DNA from 3 places in the Enterobacter sp. PL_is511 genome. Region 2 is predicted to be linked to each of the others. Evidence: predicted binding sites of a transcription regulator. Region 2 holds the regulator's gene; each other region holds the start of a gene.
The links. Region 2 encodes sigma-54, which starts transcription at its own class of promoters, with help from an activator protein. Its sites were predicted from a motif close to GTTGGCACANNTTTCGCTNT; they were not measured.
Positions count from the first base shown of each region.

Region 1 (6,528 bases), on a different contig from region 2:
TAATACCGTCCAGACCGGCCATCAGCAGTGCTGCGAAGCACAGGTATGGGTTAGCCGCTGGATCCGGGAAGCGCACTTCGATACGACGTGCTTTAGGAGACGCCACCACCGGGATACGGATAGAAGCAGAACGGTTACGTGCTGAGTAGGCCAGCATCACTGGCGCTTCGTAGCCCGGGACCAGACGCTTGTAGGAGTTAGTGGTTGGGTTCGCCAGGGCGTTGATCGCTTTAGCGTGTTTGATAACACCACCGATGTAGTGCAGCGCCTGCTCGGACAGACCGGCATATTTGTCGCCAGAGAACAGGTTGGTACCGTTCTTGGACAGAGACATGTGGCAGTGCATACCGGAACCGTTATCGCCAAACATTGGTTTTGGCATGAAGGTCGCGGTTTTACCGAAACGGTGCGCAACGTTGTGCACAACGTATTTGTAAATCTGAATCTCATCCGCTTTCTTGGTCATGGTGTTAAAGCGGGTAGCGATTTCGTTCTGGCCAGCAGTCGCCACTTCGTGGTGGTGCGCTTCAACAACCAGGCCCATCTCTTCCATGATCATACACATGGTAGAACGGATGTCCTGTGAAGAATCGACCGGAGGAACCGGGAAGTAACCGCCTTTCACGCCAGGACGGTGACCTTTGTTACCACCTTCGTATTTGGTGGAAGAGTTCCATGCACCTTCGATGTCATCGATAGCCACGTGGGAACCAGAAATTGAAGCGCCGAAACGGATGTCGTCAAACAGGAAGAACTCTGGCTCTGGTCCGAACAGAACGGTGTCTGCGATGCCGGTAGAACGCAGGTACTCTTCAGCACGTTTTGCGATAGAACGTGGGTCACGGTCGTAGCCCTGCAGCGTGCCTGGCTCGAGGATGTCGCAACGGATGATCAGGGTTGGTTCTTCGAAGAACGGGTCAATGAGCGCAGTGGTCGCGTCCGGCATCAGAACCATGTCGGATTCGTTAATGCCTTTCCAGCCACCAATGGAGGAGCCGTCAAACATTTTGCCTTCTTCGAAGAATTCGGCGTTCACCTGATGAGCAGGGATTGTGACGTGCTGTTCTTTACCTTTGGTATCGGTGAAGCGCAGATCAACAAACTTCACTTCATGTTCGTTCAGCATCGTCAAAACGTGTTCAGCGGACATACTTAACTCTCCAGATTGGTCATTGTCGTCGTGGTAACGAGGTCTTCAATTTCTGTTTGTACTGGCTGGTGCCATGTATTTTTTATAAAGCGAAATCTGTGCCAACTTTTAAAACACCCCAAAAAGGCGTTATCATGCGCACCATAGTGCAAAAGGGCTGCACCACGATGGATTTGTTGCACCAGTATAGTGCTTCAATGTGAACATTGAGCACCATATTGGTGCAATTTACGTTAAGGAGCCCTTTTACCGCTCCGTGAAAGCGATCACAAAGCATCCCTGCATGACTTGTTTGCGGGGGATGTTTGTGATCCTGTTTTGTAGTGCGATTAATCCGTGTACAATAACGCGCTATTTCTAAATGCCTGAGGCAAAGTTGTGATCGAAAATTTGCGTAACATCGCCATCATCGCGCACGTAGACCATGGTAAAACTACCCTGGTTGACAAGCTGCTGCAGCAATCCGGTACGTTTGATGCGCGTGCCGAAACCCAAGAACGCGTGATGGACTCCAACGATTTGGAGAAAGAGCGTGGGATTACTATCCTCGCGAAAAACACCGCGATTAAATGGAATGACTACCGTATCAACATCGTTGATACCCCAGGGCACGCCGACTTCGGTGGTGAAGTTGAACGTGTAATGTCCATGGTAGACTCCGTTCTGCTGGTCGTTGACGCAATGGATGGCCCAATGCCACAGACGCGCTTCGTGACCAAAAAAGCTTTTGCCCATGGTCTGAAGCCAATCGTTGTTATCAACAAAGTTGACCGCCCTGGCGCGCGTCCTGACTGGGTTGTTGACCAGGTCTTCGACCTGTTCGTTAACCTCGACGCGACCGACGAGCAGCTGGACTTCCCTATCGTTTACGCCTCTGCGCTGAACGGTATCGCAGGTCTGGACCACGAAGACATGGCTGAAGACATGACCCCGCTGTATCAGGCGATTGTTGACCGTGTTCCTGCGCCAAACGTCGATCTTGACGGTACCCTGCAGATGCAGATCTCTCAGCTCGACTACAACAACTACGTTGGCGTAATCGGCATTGGTCGTATCAAGCGCGGTAAAGTGAAGCCTAACCAGCAGGTTACTATCATCGATAGTGAAGGCAAAACCCGTAACGGTAAAGTTGGTAAAGTGCTGACTCACCTGGGTCTTGAGCGTATCGAGAGCGACATCGCTGAAGCGGGCGACATTATCGCTATCACCGGTCTGGGTGAACTGAACATCTCCGACACCATCTGCGATCCGCAGAACGTCGAAGCGCTGCCAGCCCTGTCCGTTGATGAACCAACCGTATCCATGTTCTTCAACGTCAACACCTCTCCGTTCTGTGGTAAAGAAGGTAAGTTCGTTACCTCTCGTCAGATCCTTGACCGCCTGAACAAAGAGCTGGTGCACAACGTTGCGCTGCGCGTTGAAGAAACCGAAGACGCTGATGCATTCCGCGTTTCGGGTCGTGGTGAGCTGCACCTGTCTGTTCTGATCGAAAACATGCGTCGTGAAGGTTTCGAAATGGCGGTTTCCCGTCCGAAAGTAATCTTCCGCGAAATCGACGGCCGTAAACAAGAGCCGTTCGAAAACGTGACGCTGGACGTTGAAGAGCAGCACCAGGGTTCTGTGATGCAGGCTCTGGGTGAGCGTAAAGGCGACCTGAAAAACATGAATCCAGATGGCAAAGGCCGCGTACGTCTCGACTACGTGATCCCAAGCCGTGGCCTGATCGGCTTCCGTTCAGAGTTCATGACCATGACCTCCGGTACCGGTCTGCTGTACTCCACCTTCAGCCACTACGACGACGTTCGTCCGGGCGAAGTGGGCCAGCGTAACAACGGCGTGCTGATCTCCAACGGTCAGGGTAAAGCGGTTGCGTTTGCGCTGTTCGGTCTGCAGGATCGCGGTAAGCTGTTCCTGGGTCACGGTGCTGAAGTTTATGAAGGCCAGATCATCGGTATTCACAGTCGTTCTAACGACCTGACCGTAAACTGCCTGACCGGTAAGAAACTGACCAACATGCGTGCGTCCGGTACTGACGAAGCAACGGTTCTGGTTCCACCGATCAAGATGACTCTGGAGCAGGCTCTGGAATTCATCGATGATGACGAACTGGTAGAAGTGACTCCACAGTCAATTCGTATCCGTAAACGTCACCTGACCGAGAACGATCGTAAACGTGCTATGCGCGGTGCGAAAGAAGACTAATACGGTCAATCTATAGGCCGGGTAAGCGCACGCGCCACCCGGCAGGTAAAAAGCCGCTGATCCCTCAGCGGCTTTTTTATTCGATGATCGCCAGAATTCTTCATTACCCGGGGACGTTATGTCCCAACGCTATCTTTTTCCTGCGAAATTCACGGATTAGGGTAACTCTGCTCCATTTATCACGAACACCCGATCTGCCGATGAAATCGTGGTTTCGCGATGCGCGATAATAATCCTCGTAATGTTCATCGCCTGTATAGACTGATTGACCTGACTTTCACTGGTTTTATCAAGGTGGCTGGTCGCCTCGTCCATGAATAAAATACCCGGTTTACGGTATAATGCCCGGGCAATATAAATCCGCTGTTTTTGACCGCCGGACAACCCTTCCCCAAGTTCACCAATCAGTGTCTCGTAACCCATTGGTAGCTTTAAAATGTCATTATGAATATGGCTTGCGATAGCGCATTGCACCATCCACTGCTCGTCAATGTCAGGCCGAAAACCGGCGATATTCTCTTTGATTGAGCCTGAAAACAGCTTATCTTCCTGCATGATACAGGCAATGCGTTCAGCATAATGCTCGAAACCAAGTTGCTTAATATCAATGCCATTAATTCGGACGCAGCCGTTCGACGGTTCGAATAAACCGCACAACACTTTCATCAAGGTGCTTTTACCTGAACCCGATACGCCCGTAATAGCAATACTCTCTCCGGCATGAATGGTCAGATTCAGTTTGCTGAAGATAGGGTCCGCATGGTTATCATAACGGTAAGTCAGATCCTGAGTTTCGAGCGTTAAGGCTCCGTGTGGTAAACGCAGCGGGCTGGTGGCCGTTGAAGAAGATGCTTCCTGCAGCGCAATATCGGCAACGCGTTCATTGTGTAAGTTGATGATCTTCAGCTGAATGATAAAGTTGATCAGGGCATTTATTCGGTCATAGAACTGACTCCTGAAGGTGTTAAATGCGATAAACATACCGATGGTTAAATGACTATCCATCATCAGCCTGCCGCTAACCCACAGGATAACAATTTGGTCGCAGGCGGCGATAAAAGAGACGACGCCACCAAAGAAAAGATCCATTCGCGTCAAACGAATGCCTGTATTGACCTTATCTGAAAAAAGATTAAACCAGTTATTGATTCTCAGGTCAGTCATCCCCTGAATCTTAATCGTCGCGATACCGTACAGGGTTTCCATAAAATAAGAATTAAGGCGTGCTTCCTTGATTAACTCTTCTTCGGATAGCTGGCGATAGTATCGATAGGTAGCAAACCGAATGAAGGTGTATATTGCGGTAAAAGAGACCACTATCATGCTGAGCTGCAGGTTGTATAAAAACATCATTACCAGCAAACCCATGAGCATTAGCGTATCAATAATGCTACCAGTCAAACCTGTGGTAAAAGTGGCCCGTATAACATCAAGCGAGTGGAAGCGAGACTGAATGTCCCCCAGTTTGCGTCTTTCAAAATAGGTGGTCGGTAGCTTAATAAGGTGAGAAAAGAGGCTAAAACTCCACTGGACGTCGATGAGTGTTCCCAGTATCAGCGTGGTCCAGGAGCGTATGACACTGACCGTCAAACGTAACAGAATCAGAATAAACAACCCAAGACAGATGATATTAAGTAAACCGTAATCTCCGGATGCAATCACATTATCCGTGACTAATTGTGTCCCCACTGGCATTAGCAGGCTGATCAACTCAATCACCAGCGATAAGAAAAATACCTTCGTCAGTGAAGTTATCAGTCCATTGATATTCTTTAATAACGTGGTCGCTTTTAACCTGTTTTGCTTCTTTTGAACTGAGAAAGTGGTTCCCGGCCATACCTCAAGCACAACACCAGTAAAATGTTGGGACAATTCGGGCATGCTAATCACCCGTCGTCCAAACGCAGGGTCGTGGATCACCGCGCTGTTCTTATCGACCTTAATCAGTACGACAAAATGGTTAAAATCCCAATGCAATATGCAGGGCTTACGCACGTCATGTAATTCCTGAAGGTCCACGGACAATGCGCGTGACGACATCTCCAGTTCACTGGCAATTGCTTTTATCGCATTGAGGTTGACCCCACGTGATGACAAATTGAATTGTTGCCGGAGTTGCAGTAGATCCACCTGCTTGCCATAAAAACTGCATATCATTGAAAGACAGGCCAGGCCACATTCGGACGCTTCGGTTTGAAAGACAACTGGGATGCGTTTAAATATTTTCAGATCCAACTTGCGCAGCAGCGTCTCAAGTGTATAAAGATTATTCATTACCTGCGTCCGTTACGCTCATTTTCATTTCGTAAAATGGCGATAATAACCACTCATAGATATGTCTCTTTTCAAGGAAAAGAGAAATCTGCGCTTTGGCTCCCTGGCTCAGTGAGAGTTGTTTTCCATGAACTTGCACAGACTGTAGGTCGGGTTTGATCATGATTTTGTACCAGGACTTTTTATCGTCATAGAATTCGTGTGCGATGGTCTGTTTTGACAGGAGTTCTGGCTTCGATGCCGGAAGCCTGGATATTGCTGATATTGATGCCCTGAACTGACCAAATTTGTCATAAGGAAAGGCGTCGTAACTGACATTAACGCGCTGGCCAATCGCCAGATAAGGAAGAACTTCATCGGGAACCCAGGTTTCGAGATAGCATGGTGAATGGATATTCTGCTGAACTCGCGCCAGTACATCGCCTGCGCCGATCATCTTACCTTGCGCCGTATTGATGGAGTCGATTAAGCCATCGGCTGTTGCCTCGATGACATAATTACCTTCCGCTTCTGTATTTAACTTTTCTTTTTCCAGCTCGTATTTTTGTTGCTCAAGCTGGTAAATCTGATGGTCATAATCGGCGCCCTGGGACTGGATCTGCTGATTGAGCGTATCGACCTGAACCTGATCTTGTGATTTTCTGGCGACCAGGTCAGAAACATTGCTCTGCTGTTGATAGAGTAGTGCGTTTTGACTGCTCATCTGGTCTTTGGTGACCAGACCTTTTTCCTGATAAATACGGTAATCGTTAACGTTCTTCTCAATCTGATTCAGTTCCCGTTCAGCCTGCACGAGTAACCCAGATGAGGTATTAAAACTGGACTGATAATGATCTTTTTGAGTTGTTAGCGCAGCGAGAGTACGTTTTTTTGAAGCGTTCAAATTTGCCATCATTACGCTG
Region 1 is NZ_JBVPGP010000012.1:14,503-21,030, forward strand. It holds gene glnA (glutamate--ammonia ligase) at 1-1,150, opposite strand, end outside; gene typA (ribosome-dependent GTPase TypA) at 1,529-3,352, shown strand; gene AC0TN7_RS00975 (peptidase domain-containing ABC transporter) at 3,509-5,626, opposite strand; gene AC0TN7_RS00980 (HlyD family secretion protein) at 5,619-6,528, opposite strand, start outside.
Region 1: the regulator sigma-54 is predicted to act here: its motif matches at 1,237-1,256, upstream of glnA (glutamate--ammonia ligase).

Region 2 (6,528 bases):
TCTGGCATGTGAGAAGATATTCTACTGTGCCGGCAAAGTCGTGGTGATGGGGATGGGTAAGTCCGGCCACATTGGACGCAAAATGGCGGCAACGTTTGCCAGTACCGGCACCTCGTCCTTCTTTGTGCACCCGGGGGAAGCCGCGCACGGCGATCTGGGTATGGTCACGCCGCAGGATATCGTCATCGCGCTGTCCAACTCCGGTGAGTCCAATGAGATCCTGGCGTTGATCCCGGTACTGAAGCGCCTGCAGGTGCCGCTTATTTGCATGACCAGCCGTCCGGAAAGCAGCATGGCGCGTGCGGCCGACATTCACCTGTGCGTGAAAGTGCCCAAGGAGGCCTGTCCGCTCGGCCTCGCGCCGACGTCCAGCACCACCGCCGCGCTGGTCATGGGTGATGCGCTTGCCGTCGCGCTGCTCGAAGCCCGTGGTTTTACGCCGGAAGATTTCGCGCTTTCCCACCCGGGCGGTGCGCTGGGGCGCAAGCTACTGCTTCGGGTAAACGATATTATGCACACCGGGGATGAGATCCCTCACGTCAGTAAAGAAGCCTCCCTGCGTGATGCGCTGCTGGAAATCACCCGCAAGAATCTGGGGATGACGGTCGTGTGCGACGATCTGATGAAAATTCAGGGGATCTTCACCGATGGCGACCTGCGTCGCGTGTTCGACATGGGTGTCGATGTCCGCACGCTCGGCATTGCCGACGTGATGACGCCAGGCGGTATCCGCGTGCGTCCGGGTACGCTGGCCGTGGATGTGCTGAACCTGATGCAGTCCCGCCATATCACCTCCGTTATGGTTGCCGATGGCGACCAGTTGCTGGGTGTGGTACATATGCATGATCTGCTGCGCGCAGGCGTAGTGTAATGAAGGATAAGACAATGAGTAATGCGGGTGCATCCCTTGCAACCTGTTATGGTCCGGTCAGTACCCAGATGATGGCAAAGGCGGAAAACATTCGTCTGCTCATCCTGGATGTGGATGGGGTACTCTCCGACGGCCTGATTTACATGGGCAATAATGGTGAAGAGCTGAAAGCGTTTAACGTTCGCGACGGCTACGGTATCCGCTGTGCGCTCACCTCAGGTATTGAGGTGGCTATCATCACCGGGCGAAAAGCTAAACTGGTAGAAGACCGCTGTGAAACCTTAGGCATTACCCATCTGTATCAGGGGCAATCCGATAAGATGGCGGCGTTTAAGGATTTACTGGGTAAACTGGCTATCGCACCGGAAAACGTGGCCTACGTCGGGGACGATCTGATTGACTGGCCCGTGATGGCTGAAGTTGGGCTGAGCATCGCCGTTGCCGATGCGCATCCGCTGCTGATCCCGCGCGCTGACTATGTTACCCACATCAACGGGGGCCGCGGTGCCGTACGTGAAGTCTGCGATCTGCTCCTGCTGGCGCAGGGCAAGCTTGATGAGGCCAAAGGGCAATCGATATGAGTAAAACCAGACGTTGGATTATCATTTTGCTTTCGCTTGTCGCACTGGTATTGATTGGCGTGAACCTTGCCGATCGCGACGATACGCAAACAGAAGTGATCAACAATAACGATCCAACCTATAAAAGCGATCACAGCGACACCGTGGTCTACAGCCCTGAAGGCGCGCTGAACTATCGCCTGATTGCCCAGCATGTTGAATATTTTTCAGATGACGGTATTTCGTGGTTTACCCAACCTGTCATGACCACATTTGATAAGGACAAAGTGCCGACGTGGTCAATTAAGTCAGATCGGGCAAAACTGACAAATGACCGTATGCTTTATCTGTATGGCCACGTTGAAGTCAACGCCCTGACCGCTGACTCGCAACTACGAAAAATTACGACGGATAATGCCCAGATCAACCTGGTAACCCAGGACGTGACGTCGCAGGATCTGGTCACACTGTATGGCACAACATTTAATTCCAGCGGTTTGAGAATGCGCGGGAACTTACGCAGCAAAAACGCCGAGCTGATTGAAAAGGTTAGAACCTCCTATGAAATTCAAAACAAACAAACTCAGCCTTAAAGTAATTATCGCCAGCGCGATGCTGGCGACCAGTCTCCCCGCGCTTGCTGTAACGGGCGATACCGACCAACCGATCCATATCGAGTCCGACACCCAGTCTCTCGATATGCAGGGCAACGTCGTCACCTTCACGGGTAACGTCGTCATGACTCAGGGCACCATCAAAATTAATGCCGACAAAGTGGTCGTGACCCGTCCGGGTGGCGAGCAGGGCAAAGAGATCATTGATGGTTACGGTAACCCGGCCACCTTCTACCAGATGCAGGACAACGGCAAGCCGGTGAAAGGTCACGCTACGCACATGCACTATGAGCTGGCGAAGGACCTGGTCATCCTGACCGGTAATGCGTACCTGGAACAGCTGGACAGCAACATTACCGGCGACCAGATTACCTATCTGGTAAAAGAGCAAAAAATGCAGGCCTCCAGCGAGAAAGGCAAACGCGTCACCACCGTACTGGTTCCGTCGCAGCTGCAGGATAAAGGCAAAGGCCAGGCCCCGGCACAGAAGAAGAGTAACTAATTCGTTATGGCAACATTAACTGCAAAAAATCTCGCGAAGGCCTATAAAGGCCGCCGTGTCGTAGAAGATGTCAGTCTGACCGTCAACTCCGGCGAAATTGTAGGGCTACTTGGCCCTAACGGTGCGGGTAAAACCACCACTTTCTACATGGTCGTTGGCATTGTGCCGCGCGATGCTGGCAACATTGTCATTGACGATGAAGACATCAGTCTTCTGCCGCTGCACGCACGCGCACGTCGCGGGATCGGCTACCTGCCGCAGGAAGCCTCCATTTTCCGTCGTCTTAGCGTTTACGATAACCTGATGGCGGTCCTGCAAATTCGTAACGATCTGACCAGCGAACAGCGTCAGGATCGTGCCAACGAGCTGATGGAAGAGTTCCACATTGAGCATCTGCGCGACAGCCTCGGTCAGGCTCTCTCCGGGGGCGAACGCCGTCGTGTTGAGATTGCCCGTGCGCTGGCCGCAAATCCGAAGTTTATCCTTCTGGATGAACCGTTTGCGGGCGTTGACCCGATCTCGGTTATCGACATTAAACGTATCATTGAACACCTGCGTGACAGCGGGCTTGGCGTACTGATCACCGACCACAACGTCCGTGAAACGCTGGCCGTGTGTGAACGCGCGTATATTGTGAGCCAGGGCAATCTGATCGCCCACGGTACGCCGCAGCAGATCCTCGAAGACGATCATGTTAAGCGCGTCTATCTTGGGGAAGACTTCAGACTCTGATAGGGTAGAGGTAACGTAACGCCGAACCGGAGAAAAATGCTCTGAACATGAAGCAAGGTTTGCAATTAAGGCTCAGCCAACAACTGGCGATGACGCCGCAGCTACAGCAGGCAATTCGCCTGTTGCAACTGTCCACGTTAGAACTTCAGCAGGAGCTCCAGCAGGCGCTGGACAGCAACCCCCTGCTGGAACAAACCGATCTTCATGACGAGGTAGATACCCAGCAATCGCAGGATACAGAAGCGCTCGATACCGCGGATGCACTCGAACAAAAAGAGATGCCGGACGAGCTTCCGCTGGATGCCAGCTGGGATGAAATCTATACCGCCGGAACCCCTTCCGGTACGCGTGCAGACTACCAGGATGATGAGCTACCGGTCTACCAGGGCGAAACCACCCAGTCACTGCAGGATTACCTGATGTGGCAGGTGGAACTCACCCCCTTCTCCGATACCGACCGCGCGATTGCCACCTCAATTGTCGATGCCGTTGACGACACTGGCTATTTGACCGTCACGCTGGACGATATTCTGGAAAGCATGGGCGACGACGAGATAGAGCTTGAGGAAGTTGAAGCCGTTCTGAAGCGCATCCAGCGTTTCGATCCAGTAGGCGTGGCCGCAAAAGATCTGCGCGACTGCCTACTGATCCAGCTTTCTCAGTTCAGCAAAGAGACGCCGTGGCTCGACGAGGCGCGCTTAATCATCAGCGATCATCTGGATCTGCTGGCGAACCACGATTTCCGCTCCCTGATGCGCGTCACGCGCCTGAAGGAAGAGGTGCTGAAAGAAGCGGTGAATCTGATCCAGTCGCTCGATCCGCGCCCGGGACAGTCGATCCAGACCAGCGAGCCCGAGTACGTCATCCCGGATGTGCTGGTCAGAAAACACAATGGCCGCTGGGTCGTTGAACTGAATTCAGACAGCATCCCTCGCCTGCAAATCAACCAGCAGTATGCCTCCATGTGCACCAGCGTGCGTAACGACTCCGACAATCAATATATTCGTAGCAATTTGCAGGAAGCGCGATGGCTGATCAAAAGTCTGGAGAGCCGAAATGATACGCTGCTACGCGTCAGCCGCTGTATTGTCGAACAGCAGCAGGCGTTCTTTGAGCAGGGCGAAGAGTATATGAAACCGATGGTACTGGCGGATATCGCCCAGGCCGTCGAAATGCATGAATCAACCATTTCCCGTGTCACCACGCAGAAGTATCTGCACAGTCCACGCGGTATTTTTGAGCTTAAGTATTTCTTCTCCAGCCATGTGAATACCGAGGGCGGCGGCGAAGCGTCGTCAACGGCCATTCGTGCCCTGGTGAAGAAGTTGATCGCCGCGGAGAATCCCGCGAAGCCACTAAGCGACAGTAAGTTAACCACCATGCTGTCCGATCAGGGTATTATGGTGGCACGTCGTACTGTTGCGAAGTATCGAGAGTCTTTATCCATTCCGCCGTCCAACCAGCGTAAACAGCTGGTCTGACACAACCGATAAGGAAGACACTATGCAGCTCAACATCACTGGACAAAACGTCGAAATTACTGAGGCTTTACGCGACTTTGTGAACGCGAAGTTTGCAAAACTCGAGCAGTATTTCGAAAGGATCAATCAGGTCTATATTGTGTTGAAAGTGGAGAAAGTGACTCATATCTCGGATGCCACCCTGCATGTTAACGGGGGTGAACTGCATGCCAGTGCGGAAGGGCAAGACATGTACGCTGCTATCGACGGCTTGATTGATAAGCTTGCACGACAGCTCAATAAACATAAAGATAAACTGAAACAACACTAATTGTCCGGGCAGTTAACGGGTGCAGGACGGCCTGTTGTGAAACACAACAGGCCATTTGTACAGTTAGCGCTTAGGTGAAATTATGATGAACAACGATTCCGCTCTTCAACTGAGCAATGTCCTTAACCAGGAATGTACCCGCAGTGCGGTTCACTGCCAGAGCAAAAAACGTGCGCTGGAGATCATCAGTGAACTGGCCGCAAAACAGCTGGGCCTGCCGCCGCAGGTGGTATTCGAGGCGATTCTGACCCGTGAAAAAATGGGCAGTACCGGTATCGGCAACGGCATCGCGATCCCGCACGGCAAACTGGAAGAGGATACCCTGCGTGCCGTTGGTGTGTTTGTGCAGCTTGAAACACCCATCGCCTTCGATGCCATCGATAACCAGCCCGTCGATCTCCTCTTCGCGCTGCTGGTGCCTGCCGATCAGACGAAAACCCATCTGCATACGCTGTCGCTGGTCGCAAAACGTCTGGCCGATAAAACCATTTGCCGTCGGCTGCGCTCGGCCCAAAGTGATGAAGAGCTCTATCAAATTATCACTGAAGCAGAAGGCAATCAGGATGATGCATAACCAGGAGATGGCCTTCACATCTGTTGTCCTGAGGAGAAACGGAACATGGTGCTGATGATTGTCAGTGGCCGTTCAGGGTCGGGGAAATCCGTTGCTCTGCGCGCGCTGGAAGACATGGGTTTTTACTGCGTCGATAACCTGCCGGTCGTGTTATTGCCTGACCTGGCCCGTACGCTTGCGGAGAGGCAAACCTCTGCCGCCGTCAGCATCGACGTCCGTAACATGCCTGAATCGCCAGAGATCTTCGAGCAGGCCATGAGCAACCTGCCTGATGCGTTCTCGCCTCAGCTGCTGTTCCTCGATGCAGACCGCAATACGCTGATCCGTCGCTACAGCGATACCCGTCGCTTGCACCCGCTTTCCAGTAAGAACCTCTCACTGGAGAGCGCGATCGATGAAGAGAGCGATCTGCTGGAGCCGCTGCGCTCTCGTGCCGACCTGATTGTCGACACCTCTGAGATGTCCGTTCACGAGCTGGCGGAAATGCTGCGTACCCGACTGTTGGGCAAGCGCGAGCGCGAACTGACGATGGTGTTCGAATCCTTCGGCTTTAAGCACGGTATTCCAATTGATGCGGATTACGTTTTCGACGTGCGCTTCCTGCCGAACCCGCACTGGGATCCGAAGCTGCGTCCCATGACCGGTCTGGACAAACCCGTCGCGGCCTTCCTCGACCGGCACACAGAAGTTCACAATTTTATCTACCAGACGCGAAGCTACCTTGAGCTATGGTTACCTATGCTGGAGACAAACAATCGTAGCTACCTGACGGTGGCGATTGGCTGTACCGGCGGTAAACATCGTTCGGTTTATATCGCCGAACAGCTGGCCGACTATTTCCGCTCGCGCGGGAAGAACGTTCAGTCCCGTCATCGCACGCTGGA
Region 2 is NZ_JBVPGP010000023.1:77,924-84,451, reverse strand. It holds gene kdsD (arabinose-5-phosphate isomerase KdsD) at 1-871, shown strand, start outside; gene kdsC (3-deoxy-manno-octulosonate-8-phosphatase KdsC) at 886-1,452, shown strand; gene lptC (LPS export ABC transporter periplasmic protein LptC) at 1,449-2,024, shown strand; gene lptA (lipopolysaccharide ABC transporter substrate-binding protein LptA) at 1,993-2,547, shown strand; gene lptB (LPS export ABC transporter ATP-binding protein) at 2,554-3,279, shown strand; gene rpoN (RNA polymerase factor sigma-54) at 3,327-4,760, shown strand; gene hpf (ribosome hibernation promoting factor) at 4,783-5,070, shown strand; gene ptsN (PTS IIA-like nitrogen regulatory protein PtsN) at 5,153-5,644, shown strand; gene rapZ (RNase adapter RapZ) at 5,690-6,528, shown strand, end outside.

Region 3 (6,528 bases), 460 kb from region 2:
TTTCTATCAGGCCGGGATTATCTAACCCTTCAGTCCGAGACGCTTCGCCAGCCGGTGCAGGTTGGCGACGTCCATCTCCAGCGCCCGGGCGCACGCCGCCCAGTTACGGTTATTCTGCTCCAGCGCGCGGGTAATCCTCTGACGCTGAAACGCCTCCGTGGCTTCACGCAGATTTTCATTCGCTATCTCTGGCGCCGCCTGCACGACAGCCGGTGCGGTTTCATCCTGCAGCGCAAAATGCCGCGCGTGGATCACCACTTCGTCACCCGAACGCGTCGCCCGCGCCAGCACCACCGCACGGTGGATCGCATGCTCCAGCTCGCGCACGTTGCCCGGCCAGCCGTAGCTCAACAGATGCGCCCTCGCCCCCGGGCTCAGCACCACGCGGGAAAGCCCCATCCTGAGACGGCACTGCTCGCAGAAATAGCCCGCCAGCAGCACCACGTCGTCCCCGCGCTCGCGCAGCGGCGGCACGGTAAGTGGGAACACGCTCAGGCGGTGGAACAGGTCGGCGCGGAACTGCCCGGCCAGCACCGCTTCACGCAGGTCACGGTTGGTCGCCGCCAGCACGCGAACGTCCACTCTGTGACTGCGATCATCCCCCACGCGCTGGATGTCGCCGTACTGCAACACGCGCAGCAGCTTGGCCTGTAACGAAAGGGACAGCTCGCCAATTTCATCCAGAAACAGCGTGCCGTTATCGGCCATTTCAAACTTGCCGCTGCGGTTGCTGATGGCCCCGGTAAACGCTCCCTTAACGTGACCAAACAGTTCGCTTTCCGCCACGCTCTCCGGCAGCGCGGCGCAGTTGAGGTACACCAGCGGGTTAATCGCGCGCGGCGAGGCTTCGTGAATGGATTTCGCCACCAGCTCCTTGCCGGTGCCGGTCTCCCCGAAGATCAGCACGTTCAAATCGGACGCGGCAACAATCTCAATCTCTTTTTTGAGCTGCGCCATGCCCGGCGAGAGGCCAATCATCTCTGTGTGCGTTATCTGCTCAAACGCCGCCGGGCTGCCGGGAAGAATATTCTGGCTCTCCAGCTGTTCAATCAGCAGCGCGTTGTTAAGCGCCCCGGCGGCCAGCGCCGCAATGAGGCGCAACTCTTCATCGCTGAAAGTATCGAACTGGTCCGGCGACATGCCGTCGAGGGTCAGCGCCCCAATCAGGTTTTGCCCGGCAAACAGCGGCAGGCCGATACAGGCGTGCACCTTCAGGCTCTCCTGGCCGGGAATAAGCCCGTCGTACGGATCGGGCAAGTCGCTGTCCGCCGGGAAGCGCACCACGTCACCCGCGCGGGCGATAGTTTCCAGACGCGGATGGCCTTCAAGGGCAAAGCGCCGTCCGAGCACATCCTTCGCCAGGCCGTCGATCGCCAGGGGAATAAACTGCCGTCCTTCGTAGCGCAGCAGCGCCGAAGCGTCGCACGCCAGCACGTGGCGCAGCGTGGAGATCAACCGCTGAAAGCGGTCCTGATGGCCAATACCGGTTTGCAGCTCAATGGCGATCTTCGCCAGCACGTCTACGGAAAAGCTCATGTCTGCCTCGCTGTCATTTTGACAATGCATATTGTCATAGTGACACTGTTTTGAATAGTCATAATGACTACCCATTACGGATCATAAAAAAATTAATTAAGTAAAATCAATAAATTAAAAGTTGGCACGCAACTTGATATAAGCAAACCATCTTATTTGAAAATGCTGTATTACGTAGAGGTTGCTATGTCTATTCTGGTTAAAAATAACATTCATTGGGTCGGTCAACGTGACTGGGAAGTGCGTGATTTCCACGGGACGGAATATAAAACGCTGCGCGGCAGCAGCTACAACAGCTATCTCATCCGCGAAGGAAAAAACGTGCTGATCGATACCGTCGATCACAAGTTCAGCCGCGAGTTCGTGCAGAACCTGCGCAGCGAAATCGATCTCGACACCATCGATTACATCATCATCAACCACGCGGAAGAAGATCACGCCGGTGCGCTGACCGAGCTGATGTCTTACATCCCGAACACACCTATCTACTGCACCACCAACGCCATCGACTCGATCAACGGCCACCACCACCATCCGGAGTGGAACTTCCACATCGTGAAAACCGGCGACGCGCTGGATATCGGTAATGGCAAGCAGCTGATCTTCGTGGAAACCCCGATGCTGCACTGGCCGGACAGCATGATGACCTACATGACCGGTGACGCGGTGCTGTTCAGCAACGACGCCTTCGGCCAGCACTACTGCGACGAACGTTTGTTTAATGACGAAGTGGATCAGACAGAGCTGTTCGAGCAGTGCCAGCGGTACTATGCCAACATCCTGACGCCGTTCAGCCGCCTGGTCACGCCGAAAATCACCGAAATCCTCGGCTTCAACCTGCCGGTGGAGATGATTGCCACCTCCCACGGCGTGGTGTGGCGTGAAAACCCCACCCAGATCGTCGAGCTGTACCTGAAGTGGGCGGCGGACTATCAGGAAGACCGCATCACTATTTTCTACGACACCATGTCCAACAACACCCGCATGATGGCGGACGCCATTGCCCAGGGCATCAACGAAGTGGACCCGAACGTGGCGGTGAAAATCTTCAATGTGGCGCGCAGCGATAAGAATGAGGTGTTAACCAACGTGTTCCGCTCTAAGGGCGTGCTGGTGGGCACCTCCACCATGAACAACGTGATGATGCCGAAAATTGCCGGTCTGGTAGAAGAGATGACCGGCCTGCGCTTCCGTAACAAACGCGCCAGCGCCTTTGGCTCCCACGGCTGGAGCGGCGGCGCGGTAGACCGTCTCTCCACCCGCTTACAGGATGCGGGCTTTGAGATGTCCATGAGCCTGAAGGCCAAGTGGCGCCCGGATATCGACGCCCTGGAGATCTGTCGCCAGCACGGTCGCGACATTGCCCGTCAGTGGGCGCTCGCTCCGCTGCCGGAAGTGGCGGCAAAAGCACCCGAACAGCAGGAAGCCTGCGCCTGTGCCGCCGCGGCAGCCGCCGATCTCGGCCCGCGCATGCAGTGCAGCGTCTGCCAGTGGATTTACGATCCTGACCTGGGCGAACCGCTGCAGGATGTTGCCCCGGGCACGCCGTGGCGCAACGTGCCGGACAATTTCCTCTGCCCGGAATGTTCCCTCGGTAAGGACGTCTTTGACGAACTGGGTACGGAGGCAAAATGAGCAACGGTATCGTCATCATCGGCTCGGGCTTTGCCGCCCGTCAGCTGGTGAAAAACATCCGCAAGCAGGATGCCAGCGTGCCGCTGACGGTGATTGCCGCCGACAGCATGGACGAGTACAACAAACCTGATTTAAGCCACGTTATTAGCCAGAATCAGCGCGCCCAAGACCTCACCCGCCAGACGGCGGGGGAGTTCGCGGAACAGTTCAACCTGCGTCTGTTTCCGTACACCTGGGTCACCGATATCGACGCCGCCGCACACGTGGTGAAAGCGAAGGAGAAAACCTGGCAGTACGACAGGCTGGTGCTGGCCACGGGTGCCTCTGCTTTCGTGCCGCCGATTGAGGGCCGCGAGCTGATGCTCACCCTCAACAGCCAACAGGCGTATCAGGCCAGCGAAACGGCGCTTCGCGACGCACAGCGGGTAATGATTGTCGGCGGGGGGCTGATCGGCACCGAGCTGGCGATGGATTTCTGCCGGGCGGGCAAATCGGTGACCCTGGTCGACCATGCGGCGAGCATTCTGTCGGCGCTGATGCCCGCAGAAGTAAGCAGTCGCTTACAGCATCGTCTGACCGACATGGGGGTGCATCTGCTGCTGAAATCGCAGCTGCAAAGCCTGCGCAAAACCGAAGGCGGTATTCGTGCCACGCTCGACCGCAGCCGCAGCGTTGAGGTGGATGTGGTTATCGCGGCGACGGGCCTGCGCCCGGAAACTGCGCTGGCGCATCGTGCAGGCGCCGAAACAGGCCGTGGCGTGAAGGTAAATAGCTACCTTCAAACCACGCAGCCCGATATTTACGCGTTAGGCGACTGCGCTGAAATCAACGGTCAGGTGCTGCCTTTCCTGCAGCCGATACAGCTGAGCGCCATGTATCTGGCGAAAAACCTGCTCGGCGGCAGCGCACCGCTGAAACTCCCCGCCATGCTGGTGAAGGTTAAAACGCCAGAGTTACCGTTGCATCTTGCGGGGGAGACGCAGCGCATGGATCTGAGCTGGCAGATTGCCATTGAACCTCACGGAATGGTTGCACGCGGCTCTGACGCCGAAGGTCAGGTACGCGCCTTTGTGGTTAGCGAAGATCGGATGAAGGAGGCTTTCGCTCTGCTGAAATCGCTGCCCGCGTAACCCGTAATCTCTTGCCACGCTCACTTAACCATTGGATTATATTATCCGTAGCCCCGATGTCCCGGGGCCTTTTTTTTGCGAATTCTATTCAGGACATAAATACAAATAAGATAAATCAACACCATTAATCCCTTAACCATTACATCCATCAATATTTAAATACGGAACACCTGATAAACACCAGCCTGTTTTATTCCCTGTTTTCGGCTTATCCTAAAAATAGACCCATTAGCCGGAGACATCCCATGACCACCTTTAGCAAAGAACTCAACTACCTTTCCGCCTATTTTAAACAGGCTAAAAAATCAGAACATATTTTGTTTCGCTGGCTCTACCTCAGCCCGGAGGCGCGCATAGAGCGCCTGAGAGAACTGATGATGCCGGTGAGTAAACGTGATAACTGAAGCACGACCAGTTTAAAACCGGAACAAATTAGTTACTTCATCATTGTTTATGCCGTGAACAATTCGCTAATAAAATATAATAAAAATTAATTTATTCCGCATCACATTTTTATTACAGGGACTTTCGCATTAAAATAAAAGGTGTTATTTTTCGTCGTGAATTAAGTCCTTTTTGGAATCCACTCTCATGAACGCATTTAGTTATCTGCAACGTCTGGGTAAAGCCCTGATGTTGCCAATCGCCACCCTGCCCGTTGCAGCGATATTATTACGCCTCGGGCAGCCTGATGTTTTTAATATTCCGTTTATAGCCAGCGCCGGTGGCGGTATCTTTGACAGTCTACCCTTGTTGTTTGCCTTAGGGATCGCCATTGGTCTGGCAAAAGACAACGCCGGTGCTGCAGCCCTCGCAGGGGCGGTGGGTTTCCTGGTGCTTACCAAAGCCACGGCCGTCATAAACTCATCCATTAACATGTCCTTCTTCGCCGGGATCATTGCCGGTGTCGTCGCGGGTCACTGCTATAACCGTTTCTCAAATACCAAACTTCCGGACTTTCTCGCCTTCTTTGCGGGCAAACGCCTGGTGCCGATCGTAACCGGGCTTATTTGCCTGTTCATCGCCTGGATTTGCGGGTATGTCTGGCCTTCCGTGCAGCACGGTATTGATACCTTCAGCCTGTTTGTCTCCCGCAGCGGCGAACCGGGATGGTTTATTTATGGTGTCCTGAACCGCGCGCTAATCCCCTTCGGTTTGCATTACATTCTGCACTCCGTCTTCTGGTTTAGCCTCGGCGACTGCCTGAAAGTGACTTACGATGCCGCCAGCGCGGTACACAATATCTGTCTGGCCCCTGACGTGGTAAAAGGGCTGGTGGTTGGCGGTGCTGTACCGGGTATTGACGGTTCCAGCATCACGCAGATTGCAACCGACCTGACCCGTGGCGACCTTAACCGCTTCTTTGCCGGTGACCCGCATGCAGGCGTTTACATGGCCTGGGCTTACCCGATCTTTATGGGAGGCCTGCCGGGTGCTGCGCTGGCGATGTATTTCGCCGCACCGAAAGCACGTCGCGCTACCGTAGGGGGGATGCTGCTTTCCGTGGCTCTGACCGCTTTCCTGACCGGCATTACCGAGCCCATCGAGTTCTCCTTCCTGTTCCTTGCCCCTGCTCTGTATGCGCTGCATGCGGTACTGGCGGGCGTGAGCATGGTGATCACCAACAGCCTCGGCGTACTGCACGGTTTTGGTTTCTCTGCCGGGCTTATCGACTTCGTTCTCAACTGGGGACTGGCTACTAAGCCGTGGATCCTGATCCCACTGATCGTGCTGTTCTTCGCGATCTACTTTGTCGTATTCACCTTCGCGATCCGCTTCTTTAAGCTGAAAACGCCGGGCCGCGAAGACGACGAGGCTGTAGCGGGTAACTCTGACGATCAAAGCGAAGCCATCGCACAATACATCGCGGCACTGGGTGGCAAAGACAACCTCAGGATTGTCGATGCCTGCATTACCCGCCTGCGCCTGACGCTCGTTGATAACAGCGTGCTGGATGAGCCCGTGCTGAAATCGCTAGGCGCGAAAGGTATTCTCAAAATGGGTACGCAGAATGCGCAGGTTATTCTGGGCCCGCAGGCAGAAAGCATTGCGCTAAAGATTCGGGCACAGCTTGAAATCTGACGCTGCATAATCCGGTTCCCTCTCCGCCCTGGAGGGGGAACAAAACCGGAACACTTTATCAATCCAGACCTTAATTATTCCGCAAAAAAACCTACACTCTCACCATCCACCTTTTATCCTGGGTACGTCGACATGCGCCAGCTTC
Region 3 is NZ_JBVPGP010000023.1:538,961-545,488, reverse strand. It holds gene gutQ (arabinose-5-phosphate isomerase GutQ) at 1-25, shown strand, start outside; gene norR (nitric oxide reductase transcriptional regulator NorR) at 22-1,536, opposite strand; gene norV (anaerobic nitric oxide reductase flavorubredoxin) at 1,723-3,171, shown strand; gene norW (NADH:flavorubredoxin reductase NorW) at 3,168-4,301, shown strand; gene AC0TN7_RS14860 (hypothetical protein) at 4,547-4,705, shown strand; gene nagE (N-acetylglucosamine-specific PTS transporter subunit IIBC) at 4,893-6,383, shown strand; gene AC0TN7_RS14850 (SgrR family transcriptional regulator) at 6,516-6,528, shown strand, end outside.
Region 3: the regulator sigma-54 is predicted to act here: its motif matches at 1,657-1,676, upstream of norV (anaerobic nitric oxide reductase flavorubredoxin).